3 regions of the Pseudomonas sp. SL4(2022) genome follow, and region 2 is predicted to be linked to each of the others. Evidence: riboswitches for the same ligand, from Rfam matches in the RefSeq annotation. Region 2 holds a riboswitch; each other region holds the start of a gene.
What was found. A riboswitch is a leader RNA that binds a small molecule or an ion and turns the genes downstream of it on or off. The one in region 2 is predicted to bind cobalamin.
Positions count from the first base shown of each region.

Region 1 (10,137 bases), 1.3 Mb from region 2:
ACGCCCAGTTTATTCTTGATGTGCAAAAAGATAAGGGCAGTTTTGGTGCGCTGATCGCCGACTGGCCGGTGAGCGATGTGGTCGGGTTGTGGAAGTACCTGGCCAAGCACGGTTGTCAGTTGGGCGGGCTGTCAGCACCGCGTTTTTTGCGCATGGTCGGCAAGGACACCTTCGTCCCGACCGATGATGTGGTCGCAGCGCTGAAGGCGCAGCAGATCATCGACAAGGCACCGACCAGCTTGAAAGAGCTGGCTGCAGTGCAGGCTGCGTTCAACCAGTGGCAGGCTCAAAGCGGGCGGCCGTTGTGTCAGCTGTCGGTAATGCTGGCACATACGGTCAATCACTGAGCAGGTAGGTGTAGGGTGGATGAGGCGTTTCCATCCGCCATGGCGCTGTTGCAGGGGACGAAAAGAGCGCTGTCTATGCATGAGGGATCGAGATGGACGAGGTTATTGCCCGCGTTGCCCAGGCAGTCGTAGCGGCTGATCGCATCTTGCTGATTACCGGTGCCGGGCTGTCTGCCGATTCCGGTTTGCCCACCTATCGCGGCCTCGGCGGTCTGTATAACGGCCACACAGCGGAAGGTTTGCCGATTGAGGCGGCACTCTCCGGTTCGATGCTGCAGCGTGATCCTGCGTTGTGCTGGAAATACCTGGCGGAGCTGGGCAGGGCCTGCCTGGGCGCGCAAGCCAATGCAGGGCATCACGCGATTGCCGAGCTGCAGCGCAGAAAACCGCAGTGCTGGTTGTTGACCCAAAATATCGACGGCTACCACCGCGCTGCAGGTAGCCCGATGGAGCGGGTTATCGAGATTCATGGTGAGCTGGCGCCGCTGTATTGCCAGTCCTGCGGCGCTGTCGACGCCGAACTGGCGGAGCACCTTGAACGGCCGCTGCCACCCAAATGCCGGCAATGCGCCGGGGTGCTGCGTCCGCCGGTGGTGTTGTTCGAAGAAATGCTGCCTGAGCAGGCCATCACCACACTCTATGCCGAAGTGCGCAAAGGCTTTGAAGTGGTGATCAGTATCGGCACCAGTGCGAGCTTTCCGTATATCGTCGAGCCGCTGCTGCGCACCCGCCAGGCGGGCGGCTTCACCGTGGAGATCAACCCGCAGCGCACCGACTTGAGCGAGCGGGTGGACGTGCATCTACAAGGGCGGGCGTTAGATGTTTTACCGGCACTTCTGAGTCACATTTAGATCCATAGAATTTGCAAATGTATGCCATAGAGGGCATAGTCGTTTACTTGTGAAATTCATCGACACGGTCGTGCCCATGCTCAAACGCCTCGCACCCCTCGTGCCTCTCGCACTTTCCATGGTTCTGGCCGCTTGTGCCAACCACGCACCTCAATCCGTATTGAGTAGTGAGCCCGAAGTCTTCTCTTCAACAGATCTGGCCGGCTTTGATGAACAAGCCAAAGAAGCCGCTCTCGGCGATTTCACCGAAGAAAAATCCTACAAACTGCCACAGCTGGCTGACAGCATCCTGTCCCATGGTCTGTCACTAGTAGGGACGCGTTATCGCTTTGGTGGTGTCTCGGTCAGTTCCGGTTTCGACTGCAGCGGTTTTATTGGTTATTTGTTCAAAGAAGAAGCGGGCATGCAGTTGCCGCGCTCTTCGCGGGACATGATCAATATTGATGCTCCGCTGGTATCACGTGACGAGTTGAAACCGGGCGATCTGCTGTTCTTCAGTACCAGTGGGCGAAATCGCGTCAGTCATGCCGGCATCTACATGGGTGACAACCAGTTCATCCACTCCAGCAGCAGCCGCAGCGGCGGTGTGCGGGTCGACAGCCTGGAAGACCGTTATTGGAAGCGCACTTTCATCGAGGCCAAGCGTGCATTGGCCATGGCACCCGGCGATAACCTGGTGCGTCACCCCTGAGCCTGTGGACGACTGTCCAATGTGCAGTCGCTTCTCAGGTTTGCTCATCTGATGCATCTCGATAGTTTTCAATAACCTGCCAAGTAAAGCTAAAGCTTGCACTACGATGTGCAAGCCGGCAGAGTAGGGCGCATCCCGGCTCAGGATCGCCTTATCCATGACCGCTATTGCCCGTTTCAGCCTGCTGGTCGTCGTCGCGCTGCTCAGCGCCTGCTCCAGTCGTGCACCTGCTCCAATCCCGCCACCCGTTATGCAAACACCCAACAGCAACTTTAACGGCAATGCTGATGACGTGTTGTTTCGCGCCCTGGGCTTGGTCGGTACGCCATATCGCTACGGCGGCAACACTCCGGATGGTGGCTTCGACTGCAGTGGTCTGATTGGTTATGTCTACCGCGATGCCGCGGGCATCAGCTTGCCGCGCTCGACCCGTGATCTGATCAGCATGCGCGTCCCGGCTGTCGGCCGCGACCGCCTGCAAAGCGGTGATCTGGTGTTCTTTGCCACCAATGGCGGCAGCCAGGTCAGCCATGCTGGCATCTACGTCGGCGATGGCCGTTTTGTTCATGCACCTTCCAGCGGCGGCACTGTGCGCCTGGATAGCCTGAGCAATTCGTATTGGCAGCGCACTTATCTAAATGCCAAGCGCGTGTTCTCCCCGGAACTGGCGCGCAACCCCTAACAGCCTTGGTTTGCAGAGGGAGTAGGCATGACTAATCAAACACTCAATCTCGATACCGGCCTGTACCAATACCTGCTGGATGTCTCGCTGCGTGAAACACCGCTGCTCAAGCGCCTGCGTGAGGAAACCGCACAGTTCAGTACTGCTCGCTGGCAGATTGCCCCCGAGCAGGGACAGTTCATGGCCTTGCTGGTACAGCTGACTGGGGCGCGGCGGATTGTTGAGGTCGGCACCTTTACCGGCTATAGCGCCATCTGCATGGCCCAGGCCATGCCCGAGGATGGCTGGTTGATCTGCTGTGATATCCCCGGCGAGTACAACGCCACGGCCGAGCGTTACTGGCTTGAGGCCGGGCTAAGCTCGCGTATCAAGCTGCGCCTGGCTCCGGCCTTACAAACCCTCGCAGCACTGGAGGCTGAAGGTCTGGCTGGCAGTATTGACCTGCTGTTTATCGACGCCGACAAGGTCAATTACCCAACCTATCTGGAACATGCCCTGCGTCTGGTGCGCCAGGGCGGGCTGATCCTGTTCGATAACACCCTGTGGAGCGGGCGTGTGCTTGAGGAAAACCCCGAAAGCGCCGACACCCGAGCCATTCAGGCGCTCAACCTGGCGCTGCGCGATGATCCGCGCCTCGACCTCTCCCTGTTGCCGTTGGGCGACGGCCTGAGTCTTTGCCGTAAACGCTGAACCCGTATGCCTGAACCGATTCGTCTGCCCGAACAACCTGATGCCTGCGAGCTCTGCACCCGCGCTGCCACGTTGACGCGTCACCATCTGATCCCCAAGGCGCTGCACAACAAGGTTTATGTGCAGAAACGCTTCGGTAAAAGTGAGCGCATCAGCGCCACGCTTTGGGTCTGCCGCGCCTGCCACAACCAGATTCACCGGCTGTTCAGCGAAAAGGAGCTGGCGTTGACTTACAACAACCGCGACAGCTTGCTCAGCGATGAGCGTTTGCGAACCTTTGTCGAATGGCTGGCGAACAAGCCTGCGGGCTTTATGCCGAGGCACTGAGCTGCGCTGTTTGTGTACACGTGACGCAATGGGCGGCGCATTCGTTTGACGCTTAATCATGAACTCTCTAACCTTCGCGCCTTGTAGCAGGTGCCCCCAACGCATTGCGTGTGCGGGGTGAAACAGGGAAGTCGGTGCGCTGTGCGTGTGAACGCCCGCTATTCCGACGCTGCCCCCGCAACGGTAAGTGAGTCAAACGCCGCAAGAGCCACTGTGCGTGATGCATGGGAAGGTGCGGTCGTGAGCCATTCGGCTCGCTCACAAGCCCGGAGACCGGCCTGCTGCAGTCCACGGCATCGCGGAGGGCGATGGCTGGCGTGTGGTGTGCGCTGTGCGCAGGCCCGCGCTTTCCCTATCCCCGCATGCTTTTTCCAGCCAGATCGCCCTGTGGCGGTGGAGCAGTGCGATGACTGAATCGATTGAACGGGACGCCCGGCACAAGGCGCGCATGGCCCGCAAAAAAGCCCTTATCGATGAAAAGATTGCCCAGGCCCAGGATGAGTACGGCCTGCTGCTGGTGCACAGCGGCAATGGCAAGGGCAAGAGCAGCAGCGCCTTCGGCATGGTTGCTCGCGCCCTGGGCCACGGCCTCAAGGTGGGCGTGGTGCAGTTTATCAAGGGTGCAGCCAGCACTGGCGAAGAAGCCTTCTTTCGCCGTTTTCCCGATGAAGTCAGCTACCACGTGATGGGCGAAGGCTTTACCTGGGAGACCCAGGATCGCCAGCGTGATATCGACAAGGCGCGCGAAGCCTGGACGGTGGCGGCGCAGCTGCTGAATGATCCGGCCATTGGCCTGGTGGTGCTCGACGAGCTGAATATCGCCCTGAAATACGGATATCTGGAACTCGATGCGGTGCTCGCCGACATTGAAGCGCGGCCGCTGCTGCAGCATGTGGTGGTAACCGGTCGCGGCGCGTTGCCGGGGATGATCGAGGCTGCGGATACCGTGACCGAGATGAGCCTGGTCAAGCATGCGTTCAAGGCCGGGGTTAAGGCGCAAAAGGGAGTCGAATTTTGATCCGCGCCCGCTCTTGCCCCGCGTTATTGATCGCTGCACCGGCCTCCGGCCAGGGTAAGACCACAGTGACCGCTGCCTTGGCGCGTTTGCATGCACGCCAGGGCAAGCGCGTGCGGGTGTTCAAATGCGGCCCGGACTTTCTCGACCCGATGATTCTTGCCCGCGCCAGCGGTGCGCCGGTGTATCAGCTCGACCTGTGGATGGTTGGCGAGGCCGAGAGCCGTCGTCTGCTCTGGGAGGCGGCGGGTGAGGCCGACCTGATTCTGATTGAAGGGGTGATGGGCCTGTTCGATGGCACGCCTTCGGCGGCCGACCTGGCCCGGCACTTTGGTGTGCCGGTGCTGGCGGTGATCGACGGTTCGGCCATGGCGCAGACCTTCGGCGCCATGGCCCATGGCCTGGCGACCTTCCAAGCGGATCTGCCGTTTTCTGGCGTGCTCGGTAACCGGGTTGGCAGTGTGCGGCATGGCGAGATCCTGCGTGATGCGCTGCCGGCCTCGATCCGCTGGTACGGCGCATTACCACGCAGCGCCGAGGTCGGTTTACCGAGCCGCCATCTCGGCCTGGTTCAGGCGGGCGAACTGCTCGACCTGGATGCCCGTCTGGACGCCGCCGCCGATGCTTTGGCTGCCAGTGCCGATACCAGTCTGCCGCCGCCAGTCAGCTTCGCTGCACCAGAGCATGCAAGGCCCGCGCAATTGCTCAAGGATGTTCGGATTGGCGTAGCACGCGACAGCGCTTTTGCCTTTCTCTATCAGGCCAACCTCGATTTGCTGCGCGCACTGGGTGCCGAATTGCAGTTCTTTTCGCCGCTTACAGATGAGCAGTTGCCGGATGTCGACAGCCTGTATCTGCCCGGCGGTTACCCGGAGTTGCACCTGTCCACGCTTGAAGCCAACCAGCCCATGGCCGAGGCAATCCGCGCTCACCACGAGGCAGGCAAACCGATCCACGCCGAGTGCGGCGGCATGCTCTATCTACTCGACAAACTGACCGACAAACAGGGCGCCAGCGGGCAGATGCTCGGTTTGCTAAACGGCGAGGCGACCCTGCAACCACGCATGACCGCCATGGCCTTGCAACAGGCTGAGCTGCCGGAAGGGCTGCTGCGCGGCCACAGTTTTCACTACTCGGCGCTCAGCAGCGAACTACAACCACTGACCCGTGGCGAGTGCCCGAACTATAAGCGCACCAGTGAGGCGGTCTATCGTCAGGGGCGGATGACCGCCTCCTATATTCACTTCTATCTGCCGTCCGACCCGGTTGCCGCTGCCGCGCTGTTTTGTCCCGGTGCGCCGGCATGAGTGAGCAGGCCTTCAGTGCCGAAGAGCGCGCGGCGGTGTACCGCGCCATCGCTGAGCGCCGCGATATGCGCCATTTCAGCGGTGGCGAGGTGGCTCCCGAGTTGCTCGCGCGCTTGCTCGAAGCTGCGCATCAGGCGCCCAGCGTGGGCTTGATGCAGCCCTGGCGGTTTATTCGCATCACCCGTCCGGCCTTGCGCGAAGCGATCCACGGCCTGGTAGAGGAGGAACGCACGCGCACCGCCGAGGCGTTGGGCGAGCGCAGCGACGAGTTTATGCGGCTGAAAGTCGAGGGTATTCGCGACTGCGCCGAACTGTTGGTGGTGGCCCTGATGGAGGGCCGTGAGGCTCATGTGTTTGGCCGCCGCACCTTGCCGGAGATGGACCTGGCATCCCTGGCCTGCGCGATTCAGAACCTCTGGCTGGCGGCCCGTGCAGAGGGTTTGGGCATGGGCTGGGTGTCGCTGTTCGAGCCCCAGGCCCTGGCGGATCTGCTCGGCATGCCGACCGGCAGCAAGCCATTGGCGGTGCTGTGCCTGGGACCCGTGACGGAATTTTATGAGGCACCGATGCTGGTTCAGCAGGGCTGGGCCGAGCCTCGGCCGCTCAGCGAGTTGCTGTTCGAGAATCAGTGGAGCACGCCATGAGCCTGGTGCTGAGTACCTGCGCCGGGGTCGTTCTGGATGCGATTTTGGGCGAACCCAAGGGCTGGCACCCGCTGGTGGCCTTTGGTCGTATGGCCGAGCGCATCGAGCAGCGCTTCAATCCGGCGGGTGGCGGGTGGCGCAGCCATGGCGTCAGCGCCTGGTGCCTGGCGGTGTTGCCGCTGACCCTGCTGGCCTGGCTGTTGAGTGAGATCAGCGGGCTGGGGTGGGCGGTGGAAATCATTGCCTTGTACGCCGCCCTGGGCCTGAAAAGCCTGGGCGAGCATGCCATGCCAGTGGCGCAGGCGCTGCGTCTGGGGGATTTGCGCCTGGCCCGCGAGCGGGTTGGCTATATGGTCAGCCGTAATACTGCGCAGCTGGATGCCACGGGTGTGGCCCGCGCTGGCAGCGAATCGGTGCTGGAAAACGGCAGCGACGCGGTGTTCGCCGCGCTGTTCTGGTTTGTGCTGGCTGGCGCACCGGGGGTGGTGCTGTATCGCCTGAGCAATACCCTGGACGCCATGTGGGGCTATCGCAATGAACGCTTTGAACGCTTCGGCTGGGCCGCTGCAAAGATTGACGATGCACTCAATTACCTGCCTGCACGGCTGGTCGCATTGACCTATGCGTTGCTGGGTAAAACCCTGTTGGCGTTGCGTTGTTGGCGCACCCAGGCGCCGCTGTGGGACAGTCCCAATGCTGGCCCTGTGATGGCAGCGGGTGCAGGGGCACTGGGCGTCAGCCTGGGTGGTGCGGCGGAGTACCACGGCGAGCTGCATGTGCGGCCTGATTTGGGCGACGGTCCACCGCCCCGCGCACGGGATATCGAGCGGGCAGTCAATCTGGTTTACGGCGGCGTGCTGCTGTGGCTGGCACTGCTAATGCTATGGGGGCTTGCTTATGCTTGAACATGGTGGTCGCCTGCGCGCGGCCTCGCTGCGTTATGGCATTGCCCTGGCGGAGTGGCTGGATTTGTCCACCGGCATTGCGCCTTACGGCTGGCCCTTGCCCGCTATTCCGGCAATTGCCTGGACGCGCTTGCCCGAGCAGCAGGACGGCCTGGAAATCGCTGCGCGCGATTACTACGGCGTCGCCAACCTGCTGCCGGTAGCGGGTTCGCAAGCCGCCATTCAGGCGCTGCCGCGTCTGCTGCGACACGTCACCGTGGGCATTGTTTCACCCGCTTATGCCGAGCATGCGGCGGCCTGGCAGCGTGAAGGGCATCGTCTGCTGGAAATCAGTGAAGGCGCGATTGAGCGCGCGCTGGAGCGCATCGATGTGCTGTTGCTGGTCAATCCGAACAACCCCACCGGGCGCTGTATTGAACCTGCGCGTTTGCTGGAGTGGCATCGGCGTTTGGCCGAGCGAGGCGGCTGGCTGGTGGTGGACGAGGCCTTTATCGATTGCACGCCGGCGTTCAGCCTGGCGGCGTTCAGTGAGTTGCCCGGGCTGATCGTGCTGCGCTCGTTTGGCAAGTTTTTCGGTTTGGCGGGTATTCGCCTGGGCTTTGTCCTGGCGCCGCCGCAGCTGCTGGCGCAACTGGCCGAGTTGCTAGGGCCTTGGGCAATCAGCGGGCCGAGCCGCGTGGTGGCCACGGCGTTGTTGCAGGACATGGCCGGCCAGCAGGCACAACGTGAGCGGTTGCTCGCCGATGCTGAACGCCTGTCTGCGCTGTTGGTTGCGCATGGGCTCAGCCCCACAGGCGGTTGCGCGCTGTTTCAGTTCTGTTGCACACCGCAGGCCGCCTTGCTGCATGAGTTTCTCGCCCTGCAAGGCATTCTTACCCGCCTGTTTGAAAAGCCGCTGAGCCTGCGTTTTGGTTTGCCACCGGATGAAACCGGCTGGCAGCGTTTGCAGCAGGCACTGGCGGTCTTCGCTGGAGAGCTGGCATGAGCACACTGATGGTGCAGGGCACCACCTCCGATGCCGGCAAGAGCACCCTGGTCACCGCGCTGTGCCGTTGGCTCAAGCGTCAGGGCGTCAGTGTGGTGCCGTTCAAACCGCAAAACATGGCGCTCAACAGCGCCGTAACCGCCGATGGCGGCGAAATCGGCCGCGCCCAGGCGGTGCAGGCGCAGGCCGCCGGGCTTGCGCCCCACACCGACATGAACCCGGTGCTGCTCAAGCCCAACAGCGACATCGGTGCGCAGGTGATCATCCACGGTCGCGCCCTGAGCAGCATGGATGCCGTGGCGTATCACGATTACAAAAAGGTGGCGATGCAGGCGGTGCTGCAGTCGCATCAGCGCCTGAGTGCCGCTTACCCGGTGGTGATGGTTGAAGGGGCGGGGTCGCCCGCCGAGATCAACCTGCGCGCCGGCGATATCGCCAATATGGGCTTCGCCGAAGCGGTGGATTGCCCGGTGATTCTGATTGCCGATATCGACAAGGGCGGGGTGTTTGCCCATTTGGTCGGCACCCTGGCGCTGCTCTCGGAGAGCGAACAGGCGCGAGTCAAAGGCTTTGTCATCAACCGTTTTCGCGGCGACATTGCGTTATTGCAACCGGGGCTGGACTGGCTGGAGCAGCGCACGGGCAAACCGGTATTGGGTGTATTGCCGTACCTGATGGATTTTCATCTGGAAGCCGAAGACGCCATTGACACGCGTCAGAGCGCCAAGGCCGTCGAGGTGATCAAGGTGGTGGTACCGGTGTTGCCGCGCATCAGTAACCACACCGACTTCGACCCGCTGCGCCTGCACCCGCAGGTTGAGCTGACCTTTATTGGCCCCGGTCAGCCGATCCCTGCGGCGGATCTGATCATCCTGCCCGGCTCCAAAAGTGTGCGCAGTGATCTGGCCTTTCTGCGTGAGCAGGGCTGGTCGGCAGCCCTTAACAAACACTTGCGCTATGGCGGCAAGTTGCTGGGTATCTGCGGCGGGCTGCAGATGCTCGGCACGCAGATTGACGACCCGCATGGTCTGGAAGGCGCGGCGGGTTCCAGCCCTGGGTTGGGGTTGCTGGATTTTTGCACGGTGCTGGAGCCGCAGAAGCAATTGCGCACTGTGCGCGGTCAACTGTGCCTGGAAAATGCCCCGGTCAGCGGTTATGAAATTCATGCCGGCGTCAGCACGGGCATCGGTTTGAATGCGGCCGTGCGACTCGACGATGGCCGCGCCGATGGTGGCCTGAGCGCGGACGGTCAGGTGCTGGGCACCTATCTGCACGGCCTGTTTGAAACACCCGAGGCCTGCAGTGCCTTGCTGCGTTGGGCCGGCTTGGGTGAGGTACAGGCGGTGGATTACCACGCCCTGCGCGAGCGTGATATCGAACGCTTGGCCGATCTCGTAGAGGCGCATCTCGATACGAGTCAATTACGTACGCTCTGTAATCTGTAGCCCGTTTTATGGCCGGTGATGCGTTTGTGTGGGAGGGGCTTTAGCCGCGACGAGTCAGCCCCGCACAGTCGCGGCTAAAGCGCCTCCCACGGTCTGTGATGCTTTATTCGAACAAAGGTGAACCATGCTTGAACTGATTCTTGGCGGTGCCCGTTCCGGCAAAAGCCGACTGGCTGAGCGTCTGGCCACTGAGTCGGCGCTGGCTGTGACCTATATCGCCACCAGTCAGGCGCTGGATGGTGAGATGA
Region 1 is NZ_CP113060.1:4,075,584-4,085,720, reverse strand. Features, by position in the region: gene OU997_RS19315 (DNA-3-methyladenine glycosylase I) at 1-347, shown strand, start outside; gene OU997_RS19310 (NAD-dependent deacylase) at 434-1,198, shown strand; gene OU997_RS19305 (C40 family peptidase) at 1,275-1,889, shown strand; gene OU997_RS19300 (C40 family peptidase) at 2,047-2,571, shown strand; gene OU997_RS19295 (O-methyltransferase) at 2,599-3,261, shown strand; gene OU997_RS19290 (hypothetical protein) at 3,268-3,588, shown strand; cobalamin riboswitch at 3,660-3,885, shown strand; gene cobO (cob(I)yrinic acid a,c-diamide adenosyltransferase) at 3,995-4,606, shown strand; gene OU997_RS19280 (cobyrinate a,c-diamide synthase) at 4,603-5,910, shown strand; gene bluB (5,6-dimethylbenzimidazole synthase) at 5,907-6,554, shown strand; gene cbiB (adenosylcobinamide-phosphate synthase CbiB) at 6,551-7,459, shown strand; gene cobD (threonine-phosphate decarboxylase CobD) at 7,452-8,444, shown strand; gene OU997_RS19260 (cobyric acid synthase) at 8,441-9,889, shown strand; gene cobU (bifunctional adenosylcobinamide kinase/adenosylcobinamide-phosphate guanylyltransferase) at 10,014-10,137, shown strand, end outside.
Region 1: linked by a shared signal. The riboswitch ahead of cobO (cob(I)yrinic acid a,c-diamide adenosyltransferase) and the one ahead of OU997_RS04515 (TonB-dependent receptor) in region 2 are both predicted to bind cobalamin.

Region 2 (10,137 bases):
TGCGCGACCAGGCACTGCACGCCCTGCGCCGATTCGATCAGGCTGCAGAGCCGCTGCGCGATCTGGCGCGCTATATCGTCGAACGACGCAGCTAGCCCATCAGCGCTTTATCACCCGTATCAATAGCCCAACCCTCACCCGCTAAGGCTTGGTTTACCTCGCCCACAGAGCGCCTAAGATGGCTGCAGAATAAAAATCTGGAGCCATCATGCCCGTTACGACTGCGCCCTTCGCCGCCCTGCTGATCGCCAACCGAGGCGAAATCGCCATCCGCATCGCCCGCGCCGCCAGTGAGCTGGGCATCCGCTCGGTCGCCCTCTACGCCGAAGACGATGCCACCTCTCTGCATGTGCGCCAGGCCGATAGCGCTGTGGCGCTCAAGGGCCGTGGCGTACCGGCTTACCTGGATATGGACCAGCTGATCGAGATTGCCCTGGCGCAGGGCTGCGATGCCGTACACCCCGGCTATGGCTTTCTCGCGGAGAACGCCGAATTCGCCCGCCGCTGCCAGACCGCTGGGCTGTGTTTTGTCGGCCCCAGCAGCGAGGTGCTGCAACTGTTTGGCGATAAGGCCGCGGCGCGGGCGTTAGCCGAACGCTGCGCCGTGCCGCTGGTGGCGGGGATCAATCGGCCGATCAGCCTGGAGGAAGCCCGTGGCTTTCTCGTTGAACATGACGCCGTCATGCTCAAGGCCCTGGCGGGTGGCGGCGGCCGTGGCATGCGCCCGGTGTTCAGTGCTGACGAGCTGGACGAGGCCTTTGCCCGCTGCCAATCCGAAGCCCGCGCCGCCTTTGGCAACGATGCGCTGTATATCGAACAGCTGGTCAACCAGGCCCGGCATATCGAAATTCAGGTACTGGGCGACAGCACGGGCGCGGTGAGCCATCTGTGGGAGCGCGACTGCAGCCTGCAACGTCGCCAGCAGAAGCTGGTGGAAATCGCCCCCAGCCCGGACCTGCCCGCGGCCACCCGCGAAGGGATGATCGCGGCCGCGCTGAAACTAGCCGGTGCAGCGAAGTACCAGGGCCTGGGCACCTTCGAATTTCTGCTGGATGCCGAGCAGCCAGAACGCTTTTACTTTATGGAAGCCAACCCGCGCATTCAGGTCGAGCACACCGTCACCGAGCAGGTCACCGGCGTCGATCTGCTGCACACCCAGCTCAAACTGGCCGCCGGCCACACCTTGGCCGAGCTCGGCCTGCTGCAACCACCGCCGCTTAATGGCTGCGCCGTGCAGCTGCGGATCAACCTGGAAAGCATGAGTGCCGATGGCAGCACCCGCCCGGCCGCTGGCACCCTGACGGCCTACCAGCCGCCCAGCGGTCCCGGTCTGCGTGTGGATGGCTATGGTTACGCCGGCTACCCGGTCAGCCCCAGTTACGACTCACTGCTGGCCAAGCTGATCGCCCATGCACCGGACTACCCCAGCGCGCTGCGCCGCGCCTACCGTGCACTGTGCGAATTTCGCCTGGAAGGCGTGGCGAGCAACCTACACCTGCTGCAGAACCTGCTGCGCCTACCGCAGGTGGCGAGCTATCAGCTGACCACGCGCTTTGTCGAAAGCCATCTGAACGAGCTGCTGGCCGTGCAAGACCAGGCTCATCCGCACCGTTTTTTTGCCGCTACGCAGAGCGCCGGCCCAGCCGCTGAAACAGTCGCGGACGCACCGTCAGGCTGCCTGCCCCTGCTGACCCACAGCACGGGTGTGGTGGTCAGCCTGGACGTGGCCGAAGGCGATGCGGTGACTGTCGGCCAGAGCCTTGCTGTGCTGGAGGCGATGAAAATGGAGTTTGTGGTCACCGCCAGCCACAGCGGCATCGTCCGCCAGTTGGCCGTGCAGATCGGCAGCGCGCTCAATGAAGGCCAGCCGCTGCTGTTTATCGAACCCGCCGAGGTTGACGCTGCTGCCCACCAGAGCGAACAGAGCCTGGACCTCGAGCATATCCGTGCGGACCTGGCCGAAGTGCTCGAACGCCACGCGCTCCTCACCGATGTACGCCGTCCTGCCGCCGTAGCCAAACGGCGCAAGACAGGCCAGCGCACCGTGCGCGAGAACCTGGCGGACCTGCTGGACGACGGCAGTTTCAGCGAATACGGCGCCCTGGCGATTGCCGCACAACGGCGTCGGCGCTCGCTGGCCGAGCTGATCGAACAGAGCCCGGCCGATGGCCTGGTGGCCGGCACCGGCACGGTCAACGCCAAGGCATTCGGCGACCAGGCTGCACGCTGCATGGCCATCGCCTACGACTACACCGTGTTTGCCGGCACCCAGGGGGTGATGAACCACAAGAAGACCGACCGCATGCTCGGCCTCGCCGCGCAGTGGCGCTTGCCGGTGGTGCTGTTTGCCGAGGGTGGCGGCGGCCGGCCGGGCGATACCGATTTCGTCGGCGTAGCCGGGCTGGACTGCCACACCTTTGTCGGCATGGCCAAGCTCTCCGGCCTGGTGCCGCTGGTAGGCGTGGTGTCCGGACGCTGCTTTGCCGGCAACGCCGCCCTGCTCGGCTGCTGCGATGTGATTATCGCCACGGAGGACGCAACCATCGGCATGGCCGGTCCGGCGATGATCGAAGGCGGCGGCCTGGGCAGCTTTAAACCGGAACAGGTCGGCCCGGTGAGCGTGCAGGGCACCAATGGCGTCATCGACGTACGGGTGGCCGATGAAGCCGCAGCGGTGCAGGTGGCCAAGCAGTACCTGAGCTACTTCCAGGGAGCGCTCAGCGAATGGGATTGCGCCGATCAGCGCGAGCTGCGCCAGCTGATCCCGGAAAACCGTTTGCGCGTGTATGACATCCGCCAAGTGATCGCCACCCTCGCCGACAGGGACAGCGTGCTGGAACTGCGCCGCGAGTTTGCGCCCGGCCTGATCACTGGGTTTATCCGCATCCAAGGTAAGCCGTTCGGCCTGCTGGCCAACAACCCCGCGCACCTCGGCGGCGCCATCGACGCAGTCGCCGGCGACAAGGCCGCACGTTTTATGCAGCTGTGCGATGCCTTCGATATCCCATTGCTGTCGCTGTGCGACACCCCCGGCTTTATGGTCGGCCCGGAGGCCGAGAAACAGGCCACGGTGCGCCATGTCTCGCGCATGTTTGTCGCCGCCGCCAGCCTGACCGTGCCGTTTTTCACCGTAGTGCTGCGCAAAGGCTACGGTCTCGGCGCTCAGGCCATGGCTGCCGGCAGCTTCCATTCGCCGCTGTTCACCATCGCCTGGCCCAGTGCCGAATTCGGTGCAATGGGCCTGGAAGGTGCGGTGCGCCTGGGGTTTGCCAAGGAACTGGCCGCCGTCGAAGAACCGGCGGCACGCCAACAGCTGTTCGACAAGCTGGTGGCCAAGGCCTACGAGAACGGCAAGGGCATCAATATGGCCAGTTTCCTGGAGATCGATGCAGTGATCGACCCTGTGGAAACCCGCGCCTGGCTACTGCGCGGCCTTAATGCCACAGCACAACCCGCTGCCCGCACAGGCAAGAAGCGCTCGGTCGATACCTGGTAGGTCGCTGTCGCGTCTGGATGCAGAGGTGGAATGCATCCAGGCTCAGGCGTGTTAGGCCGAACCATGTTTGGGCAGTTTCCGGCGCTTCGGGTAAACTGCCGCATCTTTTGCACCTATAACGATCTGCCTGATGCCGACGACCTTCCACGAGATTCCCCGTGAGCGCCCGCTGACGCCCCTTCTAGACCGCGCCAATACGCCGGACGAGCTACGCCGCCTGGGCGAAGCAGAGCTGGAAACCCTGGCCGACGAATTGCGCCAGTACCTGTTGTATACGGTCGGGCAGACGGGCGGGCATTTCGGCGCGGGCCTCGGCGTGATCGAGCTGACCGTGGCCCTGCATTACGTTTTCGACACCCCGGATGATCGCCTGGTGTGGGATGTGGGCCATCAGGCCTACCCGCACAAGATCCTTACCGGCCGCCGCGAGCAGATGGGCAGCCTACGGCAGAAGGACGGCATCGCCGCCTTCCCGCGCCGTTCGGAAAGCGAGTACGACACCTTTGGCGTCGGCCACTCCAGCACCAGCATCAGCGCCGCCCTGGGCATGGCCATCGCCGCCCGCCTGCAGAACAGCAAGCGCAAGGCCGTGGCGGTGATCGGTGACGGCGCCATGACCGCCGGCATGGCCTTCGAGGCGCTGAACCACGCCAGCGACGTGGGTGCCAACATGCTGGTGATCCTCAACGACAACGACATGTCGATTTCCAAGAACGTCGGCGGCCTGTCCAACTACCTGGCCAAGATCATCTCCAGCCGCACGTACTCGAACATGCGTGAGGGCAGCAAGAAAATCCTCTCGCACCTGCCGGGTGCCTGGGAAATCGCACGCAAGGTCGAAGAACACGCCAAAGGTATGCTGGTGCCCGGCACCCTGTTCGAAGAGCTGGGCTGGAACTATGTCGGCCCCATCGATGGCCACGACCTGCCCACGCTGCTCGCCACCCTGCGCAATATGCGCGACCTCGACGGCCCGCAGTTCCTCCATGTGGTGACCAAAAAGGGCAAGGGCTTCGCCCCGGCTGAGGCCGACCCGATTGGCTACCACGCGATCACCAAGCTGGAGCCGATCAACGCGCCGGCCGCCCCCAAGCAAGCCAGCGGCCCGAAATACTCCAGCGTGTTCGGCCAATGGCTGTGTGACATGGCGGCTGCAGACCCGCGCCTGCTTGGCATTACGCCAGCGATGAAGGAAGGCTCGGATCTGGTGGCGTTCAGTGAGCGTTATCCCGAGCGCTATTTCGACGTCGCCATCGCCGAACAGCATGCCGTGACCCTCGCCGCCGGCATGGCCTGCGACGGTGCCAAGCCGGTGGTGGCGATTTACTCGACCTTCCTGCAGCGCGCCTATGACCAGCTGATTCACGATGTGGCCGTGCAGCACCTCGACGTGCTGTTCGCCATCGACCGCGCCGGTCTGGTCGGCGAAGACGGCCCGACCCACGCCGGCAGCTTTGATATTTCCTACCTACGCTGCATCCCCGGCATGCTGGTGATGACACCGAGCGATGAAAACGAACTGCGCCGCATGCTCACCACCGGTCACCTGTTCAATGGCCCCGCCGCCGTGCGCTATCCGCGTGGCAGCGGTCCGAATGCCGCCATCGAGCCGGGCCTGGAACCGCTGGAAATCGGCAAGGGCATCGTTCGCCGCCACGGCAAGCAAACCGCCCTGTTGGTCTTTGGCGTACAACTGGCCGAAGCCCTCAAGGTCGGCGAAGTGCTGGATGCAACAGTGGTCGACATGCGCTTCGTTAAACCGCTGGATGAAGCGCTCGTGCGCCAGCTGGCCGCCAGCCACGAACTGCTGGTGACCCTCGAAGAGAACAGCGTAATGGGCGGCGCTGGCAGTGCCGTCAGCGAGTTCCTCGCCCACGCTGGCATCCTCAAACCGGTGCTGCACCTGGGGCTGCCGGACTACTACGTCGAACACGCCAAGCCAGCGCAGATGCTCGCCGAATGCGGGCTGGATGCCGCCGGCATCGAGGCCGCCATCCGCGCGCGCCTCGCCAGCCCTTGCGCATGAATACCGCTCATCCAGGGCTGAGCCAGGCTTGCTTGTAATTCATCCAACCGCGCATTAAGGTGCGCGGCGTTTTACTTCCGCCAAGGTGCGCCCTTCTACAGTGAAGCGGCGTTAAACGGGAAGCCGGTGCGTTCTGACGAACCATCCCGGCGCTGCCCCCGCAACGGTAATCGACCGCAGAGTCGTTCTGCACGTCACCTCAACGCCACTGGGTTATCCCGGGAAGGCGAGGCGGCGCACGTCGAGAGCCCGGAGACCGGCCTTGCTGGATGTGACTGGTGTTGCGGAGGGCATCACCGTCAAGCTCAGGCAGCGTTTGCGCGCCCGTTCTTGCCCCTGCCCTCCTCAAAAGTCGTTCGATCTTTTGAGGATTTCCTGTGAAATTATCTCGCCTTGCTCTGGCTGTCACACTGGCCCCAGGCCTGACCCTGGCCAACGAAGCCAACCCGCCCTATCAGGCCCAACCGCTGGTGATTACCCGCGCCACGCCCCTGCAAACCCAGGCACCGGCCAGCGTCAGGGTGATTGACCGCCAACAGATTGAGCAATCTGCCGCTCACTCGTTACTCGATGTGCTGCGTGCTGAGGCGGGGATACAAGTCCGCGACACCATTGGCGATGGCAGCCGAGCCACCTTCAGCCTGCGTGGCTTTGGCGAAAATGCGGTAAACAACACCCTGATTCTGGTGGATGGTCGCCGCCTTAACCAACCCAGCCAGGCAGGCGCTGACCTCAACAGCGTGCCACTGGGTAATATCGAACGCATCGAGATCATCCGCGGCGCCGGCACCGTACTGTATGGCGACCAGGCGGTGGGCGGCGTCATCAACATCGTTACCCGCACCCCAAGCCGCAACGAGGGCTATCTCGAAGCCAGTCGCGGCAGCCATGATCTGGAGGCCTTGCGCGGGCATATCTACCAGCAACTCGGCGGTGGATTTTCGACTTACCTGAGCGGCGAGTCGCGTACGGCCGACAACTACCGCGACCATAACAACGCCAGCTACAGCAACGCCTTCGCCCGTCTGCGCCATGACCATGACAGTGGCCATGCACTGTATGAGTACCAGACGGTCGACGATGAACTGCTGTACCCCAATGCCATGAGCAGGGCGCAGCGCCATGCAGACCGCAAGCAAAGCGACTCGACGGCCTGGAACGACAGCAAGACGCAGGTTCATCGTTTTGCCCTGGAACAGCAACTGGATGACACCTGGACGAGCAACCTCGACTACAGCCACAGCGATCAGGACAGCGTTGGCAGCTTTGCCGCTCCCAGCCGCTTTACCCAGGACACCCGCACGGAAAGCATCAGCCCCAGGTTGAGTGCACGCTACGGCAACAGCCTTGGCGCTGGAGAATGGCTACTTGGCCACGACCACATAAGCAGTGACGCCCAATCATCCTGGGGCACCGACTTCCAGCAGACCCAGCGCGACTGGTATAGCCAGTTAAGCCAGGGGCTTGGGCGCGGCGTAACGGTTACTGCCGGCTACCGCAGCAGCGAAGCGGACGACCATAACAAGGCGAGCCGCAAACAGCACAAGGATCGCGAAGACAGCACCAGCATCGGCCTGAACTGGCAAGCCAACCAAGAGACGCGCCTGTTTCTCAAGCGTGAGGACGTGCTGCGCTGGGCCAACGTGGACGACAATGCCTTTGTCCTGCCGGGGGTCGAGTTCCTCAAACCGCAAACCGGTGTGTCCTGGGAAAGCGGCGTCGAGTGGCAAGACGGCGTGCAGCGCTATCAAGCAACGCTGTATCGACTGGATTTGCAGGACGAACTGCTCTACGACGCACTGATTGCCAACCCCAACAGCTGGAATGGTCGCGGCGCCAATATCAATCTGGATAAAACCCGCCGTGACGGACTGCTACTGGAGGCAGAGCGCCAATTGAGCGAGCGCCTGAGCATCGGCGGCCAATACAGCTTTACCGATGCGGAATTTCGTGCAGGCTCCTTCCAGGGCAACAGCGTGCCATGGGTGGCCCGCAACACGGCCAGTGCGCACCTCAACTACCGGATCATTCAAGGGCTGCACACGTATCTGGAAGCCGTGTACACCGGGCGCCGCTATTACTCAGGGGACGATGCCAACAATCAGCAGCAGGCCGGCGGCTATACCCTGATCAATGCAGCGCTGAGCTACAACTACAGACAGTTCAGCAGCACATTGCGCCTGAATAACCTCACCGGCAAACGCTACGATGTCTTTGCCAGCAGCGCCAGCAGCTACCCGGCGGCCGAAGAGCAGGTCAAGCTCAGCCTGGGCTACCGCTTCTGAGTGACAGGCCCTGAGCGGGCAGGCTCAGGGCCATGGTTTAGCGGGCGCTCGCCAGGCGCTCGCACAGCGCTTCGATCGCGGCCAGCATCTGAAAGCTCGGCCGCTCCAGACCATCGTCCGGCACACGCCACAGTTGTTGACGCTCCACCGCTGCCAGTCCCGGCCATACTCGCCAGGCATCCAGTTGCGCCTGCACACTGGCCAGAATCACCTCCGGGTTGCGTTCAAGCACGGCCTCCACACTCACCTGCGGAGCAGGCAGACTCAGGTCCGCAAAAACATTGGTGGCACCACACACCGCCAGTGCGTCGCTGATGATCTGCTGGCCGCCGATGGTATACAGCGGGACATCCCAAACCTGATAGAACAGGCGTACCGGCCGCTCACGCCGGTAACGCTGGCTCAAACGCTGCAAGCCCTGGTTGAATTGCTGCTGCAGATGCCGGCCCCGCTCGACACGGTCGACCCGCGCGGCAATGTCAACAAACTGGTCAGCCAGCTCAGCCAGTTTGCGCGGTTCGACCACCAACACGGGCACACCGATGCGCTGCAACTGCTGACGCTGTGTCGCACTGATACTGTCGGGCCATAACAGCACCAGATCAGGTTGCACCTGCAACAGACTTTCCAACTCCAGCTGACCTAAGCGGCCGACAGAGGGCAGATGGCTTATAGCTGCCGGCCGCGCCCCACCATCGAGCACGCCGACCAAGCGATCTGCGGCCCCCAGCTCAAGAACAATTTCGGTCAGCGATGGCGCCAGGGTAACCACCCGTTGGGCGGCTGCCACCGGCCAGGTGAGTGACAGCAATACACAGAGCAGCAGGCCGCGCATCAGCCGAGTTGGCGAGGAATGCGATAGAGGTACAGCAGCACGATGCTGGACAGCGCCAGCAGAATCAGCGGGATTGCCTCAAGCCCGGCAAAGACCGCCAGCGCCGCGATCCAGGCCGGTAAGGCCGCACCCAGCAGGGCCAGACGCCGCACCCGCGTCAGCTCCAGCCAGGCATCGTGCTCAGCCGGACCGTCGAGGCTTTTTTCCGTGGCGATCAGCGCACGCTTATAGGCGCTGAACAACGGCAAGCTGACAAACATCGAGGCCAGACCGGCGATAAACAGCGGCATAGTCAACAAGCCTGTCTGTTGACCGGCCCCAAACAGCAGATTGAAGACAAACAGCGGGGCCAGGGTCACCGCCAGTTGCCGCCACCACTCCAGCGCCAGTCGCCGACGCACTTCGCCGCGCGTCACAGGCTTTCCTCAACCTCACCCTGATGCAAACTGCCAAGCATGTGCCCGAGTTTGCCGGCTTTGGTCGCCAGGTATTTTCTGTTGTGCGGGTTGTGATCAATCTGCAGTGGCACGCGGGTCGCCACGTTGATGCCCATATCGCCCAGCGCCTTGACCTTGCGCGGGTTATTGGTCATCAGCTTGAGCTGGCTGATGCCCAGATGATCAAGCATCGGCAAGCAGATGGCGTAATCACGCTGATCGGCACCAAAGCCCAGACGTTCATTCGCCTCGACGGTATCGGCACCGCCGTCCTGCAGCTCATAGGCACGAATTTTGTTCAGCAAGCCAATACCCCGGCCTTCCTGGCGCAGATAGAGCAGAACGCCCCGCCCTTCACTGGCGATGGCACGCAACGCGGCCTCGAGCTGAAATCCACAATCACAACGCAGACTGAACAGCGCATCACCGGTCAGGCATTCGGAATGCAAACGCCCCAATACAGGCGCACCATCAGCCACATCACCAAAGGTCAGGGCTACATGCTCCTTGCCCGTGGCCTCTTCAAGAAAGCCATGCATGGTAAATACGCCAAAGGGGGTAGGCAGCTGGGAGGCGGCGACAAACACGACGGACACCGGATGCTCCTAAAGATAAATGGCAGAAAGAATGTGGCCGGCATTGTAACAGCAGGCCCTGGCAGCCGCTCAGCCTGAATTTCTGATGATAAGAATCGAACACGCGACCGCGACTGGCTAGTACTTGGACTCCAGCACCAGCACATCCTGCTCAACCTTCCAGCCTACCCGACCGAGAAAGCTCATCCCCAGCAACGCTTCACTTGGTGAGCCACCCTCCAGCACCACGGCCTCAACCCCCAACACCTCCAGCTCGCCAACCTTGACCCGATCCAGGCTCACGCGCCAGCCACGCGCAGTACCGCTGGCAGTACTTACCTGCAGCGGTATGCCCACTGCGCGGTAGTCGATACCGAGACGACGCGCATGCTCATCGTTCAATGCCACGGAGGTGGCTCCGGTGTCGACCATAAACTGGATCGGGTGACTGTTGACCGAGCCGGCAACCCAGTAATGACCACC
Region 2 is NZ_CP113060.1:969,776-979,912, forward strand. Features, by position in the region: gene ispA ((2E,6E)-farnesyl diphosphate synthase) at 1-95, shown strand, start outside; gene OU997_RS04505 (carboxyl transferase domain-containing protein) at 209-3,496, shown strand; gene dxs (1-deoxy-D-xylulose-5-phosphate synthase) at 3,627-5,522, shown strand; cobalamin riboswitch at 5,589-5,802, shown strand; gene OU997_RS04515 (TonB-dependent receptor) at 5,900-7,807, shown strand; gene OU997_RS04520 (cobalamin-binding protein) at 7,845-8,642, opposite strand; gene OU997_RS04525 (MFS transporter) at 8,642-9,058, opposite strand; gene ribA (GTP cyclohydrolase II) at 9,055-9,675, opposite strand; gene OU997_RS04535 (retropepsin-like aspartic protease family protein) at 9,793-10,137, opposite strand, start outside.

Region 3 (10,137 bases), 1.6 Mb from region 2:
GAACATGGGCATGGGTATCTTGAAATCCGGGCAACAGCAAACGCCCCTGAATATCGACAACCTCGGTTTCGTCGTCGACATACTCGGCCACGTCATCGTCATCCCCGATAGCGAGGATACTGCCGTCATCATCGATCACCATCGCGCTGGCCCAGGGCTGCTGCGCATTGACGGTATAAATCTTGGCGTTGTGCAACAACAGGGTGGCGGATTCATCGGCCACGACCAGACTGCTGCCGAACAGCAGCACCAGCGCCAACGAGCGTGAACTGCGCATTAGAAATGCCCTCTTAGTACGTCCGCGCCAGCCTCATAGCGGACACGGGGTGGTTTCAGAAACCGTTGCCAGCAGCAACAGCCATAACGGTCGGTAAGGCTTTAAAAACATAGCGTGGCAACCATACGGCCGCGAAAAATTCAGAATGGCTGGCTGAAAAAACAATGCGCATGGCGCAGCGGCACCCGTTCAACACCGTGCCATAAGGGGCTACGCAAAACCCCTTATGGCGCTAAACGCACCTAGACCGCCGGCATGTTTTTGCTCACGCAATGGATGCCACCGCCACCCGCAGCAAGCGGGTCGATATTCACTTGCACCACCGCGCGCCCCGGATACAGCCTGGTCAGCAGGTCCCTGGCGAATGTGTCAGCGGCGGCGTCACCGAACTGCGGCACGATCACCGCGCCATTGATCGGCAGGTAATTGATGTAGCCGGCCGCAAAATCCGGGTTGTTCTGGGTGTAGACGTTGCTGCGTTTCTTCAGGGGTGGCGGCAGGGTGTGTATCGCCAGCTTGTTGCCGTCTGCATCGGTGGCGTTCTTGAGTATCTCAAGGTGGGTGCGGGTAACCGCGTAGTCATAGGACTTAGGGTCATTGTCGAGGTTCGCGATCACCACCCCCCTGGAGGCGAAGCGTGCATAGAAATCGACATGAGCATCCGTGATGTCCTTGCCCTTGATGCCCGGCAACCAGATGATCTTGCGCAGCCCCAGGTTGGCCTTCAACTCGGCCTCGATCTGCGCCCGCGTCCAGCCCGGGTTGCGGTTGCTGTTAACCCAGCAGCTCTCGGTCATGATTGCCGTGCCGTGACCATCCACTTCGATGCCGCCACCCTCACCTGTCAGCATGCTGGCGACATAGGTGGCCGACGTTTCGTAGCTCAATGCATCCGCCACCTGAGCATCGCTGGCGTGAGCTTGCTTGTTGCCCCAGCCATTGAAGTTGAAATCAACCAGGCCACGCCCGCCTTGACCATCCACCACGAAGGTGCCGCCGTAGTCGCGCACCCAGATATCGTTGAGCGGCATGGTGAGGAACTTGATATTGGTCGTGCCGCACTTGCGACGGGCGAGCGAAAGCTGATTTGCACGGCACAGCACCGTCACCGGCTGATAACGGGCAATGGTTCTGGCCAGCAACGCAATACAGTCATTGACCGGTGCCGCCCAATCCTCCCAGGTTGCCGCCGACGCGGCGAACGCAAGAAAGATGCGCTCTTGCAGCTCGTTTTCGTCGGGCATGTACCAGCTATTACCCAATGCCGCACGCACCTGCGGTGCACTCAGGCCTATACCCATGCTTGCTACGACACCCAAACCTGCAGCGGCTGTCAGTTGCTTGATGAAATCACGACGTGTAGACATTGTTCTGCACCCTCGTCTTATGGTGATTACCCGCCGGTCTGCACCGTTCTCGGCGTCTGGTCTCCCCTCCATGGGATGCTGCTCCACAGCCGCCACAGGCGGTTGTACGCGTTACTCTTGCTGGCGGCCGAAAGCCCCTAAATCGATGCGTCATGCCCCTGCTGTTGCGGCCGACGCGGCAGCACGCTGCCGCCTTAGCGCACCCGAGGCATTGCAGTTGGCCGACCGAGGGCCTCAGGGGGTACGAGCAGTCAGGCCAAACTAGAGGTCAGACTTGAACGTGCTCCAGGCACGCATCCGCGCGCGCATATCGCGCTGCGGGATGTCCTTGCCGGGAATCAGCCGTGCGTAGGTGGTTTCATCGGCATAGAGGTCGGGGTTGTTGCGCATATCCTCCGCCACCAGTGGTCGGGCCTTGGCGCTGGAGGTGGGATACCCGGTGGCATTACTGATGGCCGCCATGTTCTCGGGACGCATGATGAAATTGATCAGCGCATAGGCATGTTCCGGGTGCTGGGCATCTGCCGGGATGGCCATGGTGTCCATCCAGATGGTGCTGCCCTGAACAGGTATGCGGTAACCAAAGGTAATCTCCGCGCCTGCTTCGTCAGCGGTGCGCTGAGCCTGGGTCATATCACCGCTGTAGCCGAGCGACAGGCAGATCTCGCCATTCACCAACTGCGTGACCGGCTGTGACTGGAACTTGCGGATATAGGGCTTGATGCTTTTCAGCAACGTCAGCGCCTCGGCCAGCTCATGCTCTTTGCCGCTGCGCGGTTCATGCCCCAGGTAATTGAGCACCACGGCCAGCACTTCATCGGGCGAGTCAATCATTGAGATGCCACAGTCGGCGAACTTGGCCGCCAGTTCAGGCTTAAACAACATGTCCAGACTATTGACCGGCGCATTGGGCATGCGCTGCTCAATCATTTGCGTGTTGTAGGTCAATCCGATCGAGCCCCAGGTGTAGGGTACCGTGGCGTGTCGCGAATACGGGTACTGGGTCTGCAGAGTACGCAAGCCAGGCTCGATATCGTCCAGATGCTCCAGCTTGCTCTTGTCCAACTTTTTAAGAGCACCGGCACGCATCAGCCGTTCGGCCACGGTGTCACCGGGGAAAATCAGGTCATAACCGCTGCGTCCCGACATCATCTTGGCTTCCAGCGTCTCACTGCTGTCCATGACGTCGTAGATGACCTTGATACCGGTTTCCTGGGTGAACCGGGTCAGGGTGTCCTCGGCAAAATAATCGGCCCAGTTATACAGCTTCAGGGTTTTCTCTTCGGCTTTGGCCGAGAGCACAGCACAACCCAGCGCCAGGCTCAGCGAGCCAACCAACAGCTTGTTCAATGCGTTCATGCTCAGACTCCCGGCGCTTGCCAGTGGATATGCGTTTTCTGGCCGTCCAGACCTAGCAGCGGCCCGTACATTTCCGGCCGGCGGTCGCGGTAGACGCCCCAGGTCAGGCGCTCTTCGCGCATGGCTGCCAAGTCCAGTTCACGGACCAGCACACCGCTGGTGTCGCGGTCGGCTTCAGCCAGCAGCTTGCCCTTGTGGTCGGTGATAAAGGACGAGCCGTAGAAGCTCATCTGCAACGCCGGGTCGGTGGTCGCCACTTCACGGCCGACACGGTTGGCGGCAATCACCGGCATGATGTTGGCGGCCGCGTGGCCACGCTGGGTCAGCTGCCAGTGATCACGCGAGTCCAGCGCTGCAGCGCCCGGCTCGGAACCGATGGCGGTGGGGAACAGCAACACTTCGGCCCCCTGCAGGGCCAGACAGCGGGCTGTCTCGGGGAACCACTGATCCCAGCAGATACCCACACCGATGCGACCGAAGGCGGTGTCCCAAACACGGAAGCCGGTATCGCCTGGACTGAAGTATTCCTTCTCCTGATAGCCGATGGCATTGGGGATATGCGTCTTGCGATACACCCCGAGCAGGCGGCCATCGGCATCGGCCACGGTCAGCGAATTGAAGTAGGCATTGCCGGCCTTCTCGAACCAGGACAGCGGCAATACCACACCCAACTCACCAGCCAGCGCGGCGAAGCGCTTGAGCAGCGGACTGCTCTTGTACTCTTCGGCCAGCGCCAGGTGCTTGTGGTCCTGCTCGATGCAGAAATACGGGGTGGCGAACAGCTCCTGCAGCAGGATCAGTTGCGCGCCTTTAGCAGCGGCTTCACGCACCAGTTCCTCGGCACGGTCTAGGTTCTGTTTCAGGTCCCAGCTGCAGGCGAACTGGGTGGTGGCGACGGTCAGCTTACTCATGACCTCACCCCTTCAACGGCCAGGCCGGCTGCTGCTGGGTGATGCAATGCACCCCGCCGCCGCCATGAGCCAACTGGTTGATCTGCACCGGCACCACTTCGCGGCCCGGGAAGGCCATGCGCAGGGTAGCGGCTGCCTCATCATCGGCGGCAATACCATAGGCCGGCATGATGATCGCGCCATTGCAGATGTAGAAGTTGGTGTAGGAAGCGCAGAACACTTCCGCCTCGGTGTCCACGGCGTCGGTGGCCTCATAGAGGTCGATCAGCTCGAACTGACGGCCACGGGCATCGGTAGCCAGCTCCAGGGCGCGACGGTTCTCACGTACTACCTCGGCATAGACCGAACCCTTGTCATGGGTGGCGTCGACCAGCAGCGCACCCGGCTTGGCGAAGGCGCACACACCATCCACATGGCCGTCGGTCATGTCGCCCGTAACGTATTGCGGATCGCCCGGCAGCCAGATGGTCTTCTTCACGCCCAGCAGGCGGGTGAAGACCTCTTCCATCTCGGCCTTGCTCATGCCCGGATTGCGGTTGGGGTTGAGCAGCACCGATTCGGTGGTAATCAGGGTACCCTCACCGTCCACATGGATCGCCCCGCCCTCGTTGGACAGCGGTGTGCCGAAGCACTCCAGACCCAGGCCGTTGAGGATGCGCCGGGCCAGGCTCTCGTCCAGATCATGGGCGGATTTTCCACCCCAGGCATTGAAGCGCCAGCTCACACCGGCCAGCCCCAACTGCGGATGGCAGACAAAGCTGGGGCCGGAGTCACGGCACCAGCTGTCATTGATGGCCAGTTCGACCAGCTCGATATTGGCACCACACAGCTCGCGGGCACGGGCCACAGCGGACGGGTCGACCACCATTTTCACCGGTTCGAAGCGCGCAATGGCGTTGGCCACGCGGGCAAAATCAACCTGCACCTCGGCCAGCGTCACGCCCCAGCCCGACTCCCAGAGCGCTTTATTGTGCGGGAAGGCCATCCAAGTGGCGGCATGCGGAACCCATTCGGCGGGCATAAACCAGGAGTTTGCTGCGACTGCGTTATGCTGCATACAAGTGCCTTCAGTTAAGTCATTGTTATCACTTAAAACCGCGAATGCGGAGATGACTTCCATGCTAGGCCTGTAAAAATGCGGCAACAAACGATAGATTTTGCACACTTCTGATTAGCAGGACTTATCAATCATGCTCAAGCACTGGCCACCATTGAATGCCCTGCGCGGCTTCGAAGCCGCCGCACGTCTGGGCAGCTTCCACAAGGCTGCCGAGGAGCTGCACCTGACCCAGTCCGCTATCAGCCAGCAGATCCGCAGCTTGGAAAGCTTTCTCGAACAGCCGCTGTTCTTCCGCAGTGGCCGCAGCGTCAGCCTGACGGATGCCGGGCACGACTTGCTCAGCACCACGCAATCGCTGCTGCAGCAACTGGCCGTGGGCATCCGTCGCCTGGAGCAATACCGCAAGCCCAATCAACTGGTGGTCAACACCACACCTGCATTCGCTCGCCATTGGCTGGTGCCGCGCCTGGGCGAATTCCATCGCCTGCACCCGGAAATCGACCTGTGGCTGTTCACCAGCGATGACGTACCGGACATGGCCGCACAAACCATCGACATCGCGGTGCGCGACGACCTCAGCGCTCAAGCCGAATGCAGCTTTCGCGTACTGCTGGAAGATCGGCTCTACCCGGCCTGCCACCCGGCTTTATGGGCAACGGCGCACAGCGAACGCACCACCTTGCATGGCGAACGGGAAATGGACTGGAGCCATTGGGCGGTTCAAGGTGGCATGGACGTGGGCCAGCAGAGTCACGGGCTGAACTTCTCCGACCCCGGCCTGCTGCTGGATGCCGCCAGCCAGGGCCTGGGCATCGCCCTGGTCAGCCAGTTGCTGGCTGACCAGGTACGGCGTAACGGCCTGCTGCAACCGTTGGTGGAACAGACGGTGCGCGGCCCCAACTGGGCCTGGCTGGTGCACCGCGACAGCGAAAGCGACCCACTGACTCGCAGTTTCTGCATCTGGCTGCAGCAGGCTCTGAGCCACAGCGCAGATTAGCGGAACGGCGGCTCATCAAAGCTGCGCAGCTTGCGTGAGTGCAGCGAGTTGAGCTGGCTGCGCATCAGTTCCAGCGCGGTGATGCCGATGTGCAGGTGCTGGGTCACCGCGCGCTCGTAGAAGGCACCGGCCGCACCGGGCAGCTTGATCTCGCTGTGCAGCGGTTTGTCCGACACGCACAGCAGCGTGCCGTAGGGCACCCGCAGGCGATAACCTTGCGCGGCGATGGTGCCGCTTTCCATGTCCACCGCCACGGCACGGGAGAGGTTGATCAACGGCCGCTCCTGGGCCCAGCGCAGCTCCCAGTTGCGGTCGTCATAGGTCAGCACGGTGCCGGTACGCAGGCGCTTCTTCAGCTCATCGCCCTCTTCACCGGTCACCAGCTTGGCCGCTTCCTGCAACGCCTGCTGCACCTCGGCCAGCGCGGGTAGCGGGATATGCGGCGGCAATACGCGATCAAGGATGCCGTCGCGGCGCATGTAGGCGTGAGCCAGCACGTAGTCACCGATGGTCTGCGACTGACGCAGGCCACCACAGTGGCCAATCATCAGCCAGCAATGCGGGCGCAGCACGGCCAAATGGTCGGTGATGTTCTTCGCGTTGGACGGGCCGACGCCAATGTTGACCAGGGTGATACCGTGGCCATCGTCTGTTTGCAGGTGATAGGCCGGCATCTGATAACGGTGCCAGATGACGTTCTCGATGATGGCCTGCATCTCGCCTTCGGCCATGCCGCGCTCGATCACCACATTGCCCGGCAGCACCATGCGCGTGAAGCGCGATTCGCCCACCAGCATATCCAGACCATGGCGAATGAACTGGTCAACGTAACGGTGGTAGTTGGTCAGCAAAATCCACGGCTGCACATGCCGCCAGTCGCTGCCGGTGTAATGCACCAGACGGCGCAGGGAGAAATCCACCCGCGCCGCATCGAACAGCGCCAGCGGCAGCGGGTCGGTGTTTTCCCAGTCATACAGGCCGTCGGCGGTGCCATCGGTGGCGGCGGACAGGTCGGTGCTGGGGAATACGCGCGCCAGCTCGGCGGCGGTGACCCCGGAGCCGGCCAGCTCATCGCCCTGCTCGACCACGTACGGATACGGAATGTTCTGCTGGCTGATGCCGACTTCCACGCGCACGGTGAAGTCGCTCATCAAGGGGCGCAGCTGCTCCAGCAGGTATTTGCGGAACGCCGCGGGATGGGTCACGGTGACGCTGTAGGTGCCCGGCACTTGCACCTTGGCATAGGCGCGCACGGTCGTCGGCACTTCGCCCTGACACAGGTAGGTCAGACGTAATTCGGGGTAGCGGAACTGACACTGCTGCGCAGAGTCGGGTTTGCTGCGCTCTTTCAGGTAACGCTTGAGCGCCTGACTGAGCGCGCGGGTGGCCTGCTGGTGCAGCGCGGCGAGGCGGTCCACCGCCTCTTCGGCGGTGGTGGCGACAACGAAGTCATCGGAACAAAGGCTCACAAGGCATCTTCCTGGCTGATCGGACAGGCTCTATCTTGCCCTGATCCGCCGCGCTTGGGATAGCGCAAGATCACCCGTGGACACCCACCCGGCGGCAGCCGCCGGGTCTGGCGTCAGCCTCAGGCAGCCTGATGCAGACGCACGTTGAACAGCGGCCCACGGCTATAAGCGGACAGCGCCTTGGCGGCAGCCAGCACACCCAGATCGACCAGTGGCTCGATCAGAATGACGCTCATATAGGCCAGGCCGAAACTGCCCACGGCGGCCAGGTTCTCGCCGGAGAAACCATTCCCGTAGAACGCCCAGAAGCCGACCCAGGCGACAATGCCACCCTGATAGGCCGTCGACAGCGCCAGTGCCTGCTTGTAGGAAAGGTCCACATAGGCGGTACCCGGCGCGATGATGCGCTTGGCCAGCAGGCTGATCGCCCACAGCGGCACCAGCAGCGTCGTAACGTTCATGCCGTACTGCGGCAAGTCAAATTGAGCGAACAGCAGCCCTTGCAGCAACAGGCCGAACGCCAGCCCCATCGCCGCGGCACCTGCGCCGAACAGCAGCAGCAGGGTCGAACCGAGGATCAGATGCACCTCGGAAACCCCGACCGCGTGGTGCGGAAATACTTCGAAGAAACAGAACACCAGGGCAGTGGTCAGCACGCTGCGTAATGCCAGGGCGGCAGCGCCGCCATTGTTGCGCACGCTGTCGAGCGCAAGCTTGGCACAGAGGCCAAAGGCACCTGCAGCGGTGGCATAACTAAGAAAGATTTTGGCGCCAGTAACGACTTCTGGTTCGATGTGCATTGAGATTCCTGTACCGCGCCCACCGCGCGATGATCCGGATTGAGGGAATGGGCATAAACGCCCGGCTTCGATGGCAGGTCTCCTGGCTCACGGCTTGATACTCCACCCGCCTTCCCAACCTTGCGGTCAGTGGCATCCGGGCGTCGCTCGCCGTTTACAGTTGCGGGGGCAGCCAGGGCATTGGCGACGTGCGCTTCACCCTGTTCCCTTTTCATCCAGTCGCATCACACGAGCTGGAACCATCGGCGGCCACCTTACCCGGCGGCCGTGAGAAATGACAGAGCCCGGCGCAGAGGCCGGGCTCAAGGTGAAACGTTCAAGAAGTCAGTCCGCGCATACCGGCAAAGCAAACGCCTCAGAGCCGGCTTACGATCTAGTGGGCCAGAGTCCTGCAAGGCGTTACGTTAGCAACAGCCAACAGCGGCTCAAAACAGACAAGAAACGCAGCGCAGCAAAGTAACAGCCAACGGCTGGCCCTTAGGGTGAGCGCAGCGAATCAAGCGGACGGAGCTCGCACACGGGTGTACTTTTGTACACGAGCATTACGCGTTTCACTCGCCCTTCGGCGCGCGTTAGCCGCACGCGGCCGCCGAGTCTGTTTTTAACGCTGAGGACCTGCACGCAGCAGATCGCAAGTCGGTGCTCAGATCAGGTGCGGTGTACTGCGCGCCACCAGCGCCTCGACATTCACCCCACGCGGCAGAGTGCCGTAGACCCGCCCACCCTGACCGCCCAGGCGGCTGGCGATAAAGGCATCGCTCACCACGGCATTGCCGGCTTCCAGCAGCAGTTTGGCTTGCAGGGCCAGGGCCACGTCTTCGGTCAGTTGCCGGGCGCGGTATTGGATGTCGGCAGTGTCGCGGAAGTCCACCTGGAGTTTTTCGATATGGGCGTTGAGGCGGGCATCACCATGGCCATTGCCCAACTCGGCAAACAGCGCGTCGAGTACGCCCGGTTCCTTAGACAGCGCGCGCAGCACGTCCAGGCACTGCACGTTACCCGAACCTTCCCAGGTGGAGTTGACCGGTGCTTCGCGGTACAGGCGCGGCAGGATGGTGTCCTCGACATACCCGGCGCCGCCCATGCATTCGGCAGCCTCGTTGATCATGGCGGGCGCACGCTTGCAGATCCAGTACTTGCCCACGGCGGTGACCAGGCGGGCGAACTTGTCTTCCTGCTCGTCATGCGGGTTATCCAGCGCCTTGCCCATGCGCAGGGTCAGCGCCAGCGCGGCTTCGCTTTCCAGGGCCAGGTCGGCGAGGACGTTTTGCATCAGCGGCTGCTCGCTCAGCACGCGGCCACCGACTTGGCGGTGCGCACAATGGTGCGCGGCCTGGGTCAGGGCCTGACGCATCAGGGCGCTGGAGCCGATCATGCAGTCGAAACGGGTCAGCGCGACCATTTCGATAATGGTCGGCACACCCCGGCCTTCTTCGCCGACCATCCAGGCCAGGGCACCGCGGAATTCCACCTCACTGGAGGCGTTGGACCAGTTACCCAGCTTATTTTTCAAGCGCTGGATATAGAACTCGTTGCGCGAGCCATCCGGGCGATGGCGCGGCAGCAGAAAGCAGGTCAGACCCTTGGCGGTATACGCCAAAGTCAGGAAGGCATCGCACATCGGCGCCGAGCAGAACCACTTGTGGCCGACCAGTTCATAAGCTTGACCGGGACCACCCAAACCCACCGGGTAGGCACGGGTGGTGTTGGCGCGCACATCGGTGCCGCCCTGCTTCTCGGTCATGGCCATGCCGATGGTCGCACCGGTTTTCTGCTCGATCGGCAGGTTGCGCGGGTCGTATTGCGTGGCGAGGATTTTCGGCAACCACTTCTCGGCCACATCGGCCTGCAGCTTGAGCGCCGGCACGCTGGCGAAGGTCATGGTCAGCGGACAGCC
Region 3 is NZ_CP113060.1:2,586,406-2,596,542, reverse strand. Features, by position in the region: gene OU997_RS12230 (amidohydrolase) at 1-277, opposite strand, end outside; gene OU997_RS12225 (agmatine deiminase family protein) at 520-1,644, opposite strand; gene OU997_RS12220 (extracellular solute-binding protein) at 1,906-3,003, opposite strand; gene aguB (N-carbamoylputrescine amidase) at 3,006-3,914, opposite strand; gene OU997_RS12210 (agmatine deiminase family protein) at 3,919-4,971, opposite strand; gene OU997_RS12205 (LysR substrate-binding domain-containing protein) at 5,105-5,971, shown strand; gene amn (AMP nucleosidase) at 5,968-7,440, opposite strand; gene OU997_RS12195 (energy-coupling factor ABC transporter permease) at 7,560-8,240, opposite strand; cobalamin riboswitch at 8,295-8,499, opposite strand; gene OU997_RS12190 (acyl-CoA dehydrogenase family protein) at 8,884-10,137, opposite strand, start outside.
Region 3: linked by a shared signal. The riboswitch ahead of OU997_RS12195 (energy-coupling factor ABC transporter permease) and the one ahead of OU997_RS04515 (TonB-dependent receptor) in region 2 are both predicted to bind cobalamin.